2 regions of the Kurthia sp. FSL E2-0154 genome follow, and region 1 is predicted to be linked to the other one. Evidence: a T-box and tRNA genes for the amino acid it is inferred to sense, from the RefSeq annotation. Region 1 holds a T-box; the other holds one or more tRNA genes.
What was found. The T-box of region 1 lies ahead of thrS (threonine--tRNA ligase). A T-box ahead of a tRNA ligase gene usually reads a tRNA of that ligase, here a tRNA-Thr.
Positions count from the first base shown of each region.

Region 2: it encodes a tRNA-Thr, which carries the amino acid that the T-box ahead of thrS (threonine--tRNA ligase) is inferred to sense. The anticodon was not compared.

Region 1 covers NZ_JBBOPO010000001.1:1,577,305-1,580,721, reverse strand. Annotated here, with positions in the region: gene MHB75_RS07775 (DnaD domain protein) at 1-266, shown strand, start outside; gene dnaI (primosomal protein DnaI) at 281-1,222, shown strand; T-box leader at 1,291-1,520, shown strand; gene thrS (threonine--tRNA ligase) at 1,601-3,417, shown strand, end outside.
Region 2 covers NZ_JBBOPO010000001.1:2,419,942-2,423,358, reverse strand. Annotated here, with positions in the region: gene MHB75_RS12040 (IS4 family transposase) at 1-268, shown strand, start outside; tRNA gene MHB75_RS12035 (tRNA-Asn) at 1,005-1,081, shown strand; tRNA gene MHB75_RS12030 (tRNA-Thr) at 1,103-1,175, shown strand; tRNA gene MHB75_RS12025 (tRNA-Glu) at 1,272-1,346, shown strand; tRNA gene MHB75_RS12020 (tRNA-Val) at 1,357-1,432, shown strand; tRNA gene MHB75_RS12015 (tRNA-Tyr) at 1,445-1,528, shown strand; tRNA gene MHB75_RS12010 (tRNA-Gln) at 1,555-1,629, shown strand; tRNA gene MHB75_RS12005 (tRNA-Lys) at 1,646-1,718, shown strand; gene rocF (arginase) at 1,918-2,820, shown strand; gene sigW (RNA polymerase sigma factor SigW) at 2,937-3,417, shown strand, end outside.

The DNA of each region.
Region 1 (3,417 bases):
ATTTTTCAAGTGAAGGGAATTTGAATTTACCATTCTTAGAGGCGATTGCTTCAGGGTGGCGTAAACAGTCGGTTCAAACGATTGAAACAGCCATTCAATATGGACAAAATTATCGAAAGTCACGCGCTCAAAAATATAGCCGTACGACTTACGGGAATCCTGAGAAAAAAGAATTACCAGCATGGATTAATTCATCAGAGAAGCCAAAAAGTCAGGCATCACTTGAAGAGTTAGAACGTCAATATCGTATGAAGAAGAAATCCTGAGGAGGTGTTGTACGTTGAAACCGATTCAAAATGAATTACAAAAACAAATGGATGCCAAATTTCAAGAACGTCTACAGTCGATTCAAGAAGAACTTTTAAAAGACCCCGTCATTCAAAAGTTTTTCAAAGAGAATGAAGGTGCGATTACACGCTCTGTTTTAGAACGTGGATTAGGCAAGTTGTATGAATTTAAAAATCAACAACAAGATTGTTCAAAGTGTCCTTCTGTACAGCAGTGTGTGAATACAATCAATGGCTTTACACCAAAATTATCGCTAACACGTGGTTTAATTGATTTAGAATATACACCTTGTCAGCAAAAACGTATTGAAGATGAACGCCGTCATACGGAGAAGATGATTGCGAGTATGCACATGCCAAAAGATGTGTTACGAGCGACATTATCAGATGTACGCGTCTATAGTGAAGATCGTGAAAATTTATTGCAGGCAGCGCAAAACTTTGTTGACCAAGTGAAGCAGACGGGAGAATTACCACGTAAAGGATTTTATTTATATGGTGATTTTGGTGTCGGGAAGTCCTTCTTAATTGGAGCGATTGCGAATGAATTAGCAGCTTTGCAAATTCAATCTGTCGTTGTCTATGTACCTGAATTTTTACGTGAATTAAAAAATGCAATTGGGACACCACAATTAGAAGAAAAGTTTGATTTTGTGAAAAAAGCACCTGTGTTAATGCTTGATGATTTAGGCGCTGAACAGTTATCAGAATGGACGCGAGATGAAATTTTAGGGTCTATTCTGCATTATCGTATGGCAGAACAATTGCCGACATTTATTACATCGAATCTTGATTATAGTGGTCTTGAAGTATTCTTTACTCAGACTGCACGTGGTGGACAGGACCCGATTAAAGCGAAGCGAATTATGGAACGAATCAAAGCAATTACAGAACCAATTCAAGTGGAAGGCTTAAATTTACGCGATTTAACATAGAAGTGCTTGAATTCTAAAAAATAGTTGCGAGTTCGATTCTGAAGTTTTATAATAGGTTACATTAATATGTAAATGCACAGATAAGGACAACAATGATTAGTGCGACTTTCAGAGAGGAATACAATGGTGCGAGTATTCTAGTGACGGCTAATGATTTACCACCTTGGAGCAGCGACAGTGAACGAATAGTAATTGTCGACGGTAGCGGCCCGTTAGCCGATCGAGAGCTTCGTCTTTGCAGTTTTTTCTGCATGGAAGGAAGAAGGGTGGAACCACGAGCGCAAGCATCGTCCCTTTAGGGAGGATGCTTTTTTGTATGCAAAAAATCTCCCGTTTGTGGCCCGTAGCTTTCGAAATAATAAAAAGGAGAGAATGGATATGTCAGAAATGATTCAATTAACATTCCCAGATGGGTCTGTAAAAGAGTACGAAAAAGGAATTACAACAGATGCAGTAGCAGCGGCAATTAGCCCAGGATTACGTAAAAAAGCAATCGTTGGTAAATTCAATGGGGAGTTAGTTGATACAAAAACACCTTTAAATGAAGATGGCACAATCGCAATTATTACACCTTCAGATGATGAAGCATTAGAAGTGTTACGTCACTCAACTGCCCATTTATTAGCACAAGCAGTAAAACGTCTATTCCCAGATGTAAAATTAGGTATTGGTCCTGTAATCGAAGGTGGTTTCTACTATGATATCGATTCAAAAGAACCAATCACTTCTGAAGATTTCCCGAAAATCGAAAAAGAGATGAAAAAAATCATCGCTGAAAACTTAGAAGTTGTACGCCATGATGTATCTCGTGCAGAAGCACAACGTCGTTTTGAAGAAATTGAGGACGAATACAAATTAGAATTACTTGAAGCAATTCCAGCAGATGAGCAAGTGTCAATCTACGAACAAGGCGAATTCTTCGACCTTTGCCGCGGTGTACACGTACCATCAACAAATAAAATTAAAGAATTCAAACTTCTATCAATTGCAGGTGCATATTGGAGAGGGAATTCAGATAACAAAATGCTACAACGTATTTACGGAACTGCATTCTTCACAAAAGAAGATTTAAAACATCATCTTCAAATGTTAGAAGAAGCAAAAGAACGTGACCACCGTAAAATTGGTAAGGAATTAGACATCTTTACTTCAAGCCAATTAGTAGGTCAAGGTTTACCATTATGGTTACCGAACGGTGCAACAGTACGTCGCACAATTGAACGTTATATTGTAGATAAAGAGTTAGCATTAGGCTACAAACACGTATATACACCTGTTTTAGGTTCAAAATCATTATATGAAACTTCAGGACACTGGGATCATTACCAAGAAGATATGTTCCCACCAATGGAAGTAGATCACGAAACATTCGTACTTCGTCCAATGAACTGTCCTCACCACATGATGGTGTACAAATCAGCAATGCGTTCATACCGTGACCTACCACTTCGTATCGCAGAACTTGGTACAATGCATCGTTATGAAATGTCAGGAGCAGTATCAGGATTACAACGTGTACGTGGTATGACTTTAAATGATGCGCATTTATTTGTTCGTCCAGATCAAATTAAAGATGAATTCAAAAAAGTAGTAGAGTTAATCCAAGCGGTTTATAAAGACTTCAACTTAGAAGACTATGAATTCCGTTTATCATATCGTGATCCAGCAGATACAGAGAAATACTTCGATGACGATGAAATGTGGGAAAAAGCACAAAGTATGTTAAAAGAAGCGATGGACGATCTAGGATTAGATTACTATGAAGCAGAAGGCGAAGCCGCATTCTACGGTCCAAAACTAGACGTTCAAGTAAAAACAGCGATTGGTAAACAAGAAACATTGTCAACAGTACAATTAGACTTCTTATTACCAGAACGCTTCGACTTAAACTATGTAGGTGAAGATGGTAAACAACACCGTCCAGTCGTTATTCACCGCGGTGTTGTATCAACAATGGAACGCTTTGTAGCCTTCTTAATTGAAGAATACAAAGGCGCATTCCCGACTTGGTTAGCACCTGTTCAAGTTCAAATTATTCCTGTATCAAACGATGCGCACTTTGACTATGCAAAACAAGTTGAAGAACGTTTAATCGCTGCAGGTGCACGTGTAGAAATGGATTACCGTGATGAAAAATTAGGTTACAAGATCCGTGAAGCACAAATGCAAAAAATTCCGTACATGCTTGTATTAGG
Region 2 (3,417 bases), 840 kb from region 1:
TGAATTGTACAAATCACGCTGGGCAATCGAGCTATTTTTCAAATGGCTGAAGCAACACTTGAACATCAAGAAGTTTTACGCACAAAGCGAACAAGGTGTGCATAATCAGGTGTACATCGCGATGATCGTGTATTGTCTACATGTGCTGGCGCAGTTAAACACGAACAGTTCAAAAACGTACTTGAAAATCAGTCGTTTATTGAGAGCATCCCCTTGGAAATCGGCTCATCTATGGATTCGTAAAATCACAGGAAAAGCCGTTCCATAAGGTTTAAGCCACTATTGTTGCACGCGTCACAGGTTATAGTAAAAAAATGGATGATTACTACCTCTGTTCCAGTGTCTTCGTTTTTCATCTGAAACAGAAAAATAAAATAACGGAATATTTCGTTAAAATTTATGCGACGCTAGTGGGGGAAACCTTGAAAAGATTTAAGGAGGATTGCCAAAGAACACGACATCCTGTCGTAAAGGCAATCCGCATCGCATCCAGCGACGCGCCTGTGAGAGTAGGACGTTGCTATGCAAGCTAAGGTAATCACTCGTCTGAGTGGTTACTTTTTTATGTTCCAAAAAGGGGGAAACCTTGAAAAGATTTAAGGAGGATTGCCAAAGAACACGACATCCTGATCGCCAAAAAACGCGACGTCCTGTCGCAAAGGCGATCCATCTACAAGGAAAAGAGATTATTGTAACTAGAAAGTTAGAATCTACAGTAGATCCTTTCAAGCTCATATAGTCTTTTATAGTAATATATAGAATGATGTTATTTTAAGCTATATAATACGTTTTAAAACACGTTATAAACTATTGTGAGATAAAAAACCTCTTTAGATATGTAAACGTAAAATAAAACGTCATAATGGCTTCAAAATACTTAGATAAACGAATGAAATCAGAAAATAAAAAGTTTAAAAATTTATTTAAAAAGCTATTGCATTTACTTTATATTTTGTTATAATAATAATTGTGTTAGAGATAGCACAACAAAATAATAGTGTTGTTCCGTTGTAGCTCAGTTGGTAGTAGCATCTGACTGTTAATCAGAGGGTCGCAGGTTCGAGTCCTGCCAACGGAGCCATTTTTTATGTTTAAAAGCTATGCTTCCATAGCTCAGCAGGTAGAGTGCTTCCATGGTAAGGAAGAGGTCACCGGTTCGAGCCCGGTTGGAAGCTTACGAAAACTTAGAAATTATTTTCGAAAAACACTTGCAATAACATCATAAAGATGATATTATAATTCTTGTCTTGTTAAGAAAGACTTAAATTTATGGCCCCTTGGTCAAGCGGTTAAGACACCGCCCTTTCACGGCGGTAACACGGGTTCGAATCCCGTAGGGGTCACCATTCATATTTCGGAGGATTAGCTCAGCTGGGAGAGCACCTGCCTTACAAGCAGGGGGTCGGCGGTTCGATCCCGTCATCCTCCACCATATTTTTTTGTCGGAGGGGTAGCGAAGTGGCTAAACGCGGCGGACTGTAAATCCGCTCCTTCGGGTTCGGCAGTTCGAATCTGCCCCCCTCCACCATTTAATTTAAATATCATTTCCATTGTTGGGGTATAGCCAAGCGGTAAGGCAACGGATTTTGATTCCGTCATGCCCTGGTTCGAATCCAGGTACCCCAGCCATTTTTGTTTTTATAATGAGTCATTAGCTCAGTTGGTAGAGCATCTGACTTTTAATCAGAGGGTCGCAGGTTCGAATCCTGCATGACTCATCCATTATGATTGCAGCCATCTCACGTTGTTGAGATGGTTTTTTTTTACGAAAAAATGAAAAAACAAGGATAGGGTTTTCATTTAGAAAATCTATTCTTTAAATAGCTATTTTTGAATAATTATGCGAATTCATGTGCAGTTGAACCATTTGCATAAACATGTTTACAATAGAAACAACTAACAAAGGGGGTTGTTTTAATGGAAACATTAAATATTTCAATGATTGGTGTGCCAATCGATTTTGGTCAAATGCGTAGAGGTGTAGATATGGGACCGAGTGCTATTCGTTATGCAGGTGCTGTAGAGCGTTTAGAGGCATTAGGACATGAAGTTGTAGATGAAGGGGATATCTACGTGCCAAACGCAGCCAAACTAGAAGTACATCCGAAATTGCGTAATTTAGGCGCAGTTGTAGAAGCATGTACAAAATTAGCAGAACAAGTTGCGACAGCAGTTGAACATAAAAAATTTCCACTTGTATTAGGTGGTGATCATAGTATTGCGATTGGAACATTAGCAGGTCTTGCGCAGCATTATAAAAATCTAGGTGTGATTTGGTATGATGCACATGCGGATATGAATACTGCTGAAACATCACCATCAGGAAATATTCATGGTATGCCGCTTGCAGTAGCAATGGGACTAGGACATGAAAAGCTAACGCATATTGGTGGGGAGCAGCCGAAGATTGATCCGAAAAATTTAGTAATTATTGGTGCACGATCGGTAGATGAAGGAGAGCGCGAACTAATTAAAGAAAAAGGCATTAAAGTATATTCAATGCATGAGATTGATCGTTTAGGAATGGCAGCTGTTATGGAAGATGCACTTGCTTACCTACGTTCTCGTGAAATTGATGGTTTGCATTTATCTTTAGATTTAGATGGTTTAGACCCGATGTATACGCCAGGTGTAGGGACACCAGTACCAGGAGGTATTACATATCGTGAGAGTCACTTAGCGATGGAGATGTTACAAGAGTCGAACCTGTTAACATCAGCTGAGTTTGTAGAAGTGAATCCTGTTTTAGATACGAAGAATGCAACAGCAAATGTAGCTGTAGGCTTAATGGGTTCGCTATTAGGTGAGTCACTGGTATAGTTTGAAAAGTCATAACCCCCTTCTTCATGTTACAATAATATACGTACTCGATTTTTGAAACTATATGATGGAATAAAACGTATATCAAGTACAGTTTAGTTGGAAGGAACATCACAATGGACACGTTAATACACAAACGAATAAAGCAGGTGCTGAAGGGCGATCAAAATGCGTATTCTGACATTGTGAACTCTTACCAGCAGAGTCTTTATCACGTATGCTATCGTATTGTTGGGAATCAACAAGAAGCTGAAGATATCGCACAGGAAGCATTTGTGCGCGCATATATAAACTTGCATACATTTGATCCGAAGCGAAAATTTTCAACATGGTTGTTTCGTATTGCGACGAATCTCTGTATTGACCGTTTGCGAAAGAAGAAACCGGACTATTACTTAGATGCCGAAGTACCGGGAACTGAAGGACTAGATATGTATTCGCAAATTGCGTCAGAAGAACGGCTACCAGACGAAGAAGTAGAACGTATGGAGTTAAAAGAACGTATTCATTACGAAATTGGTCGATTGCCAGAAAAATATCGTACGGTCGTTATTTTAAAGTATATTGAGGAGTTACCGCTGCAAGAGATTAGCGATA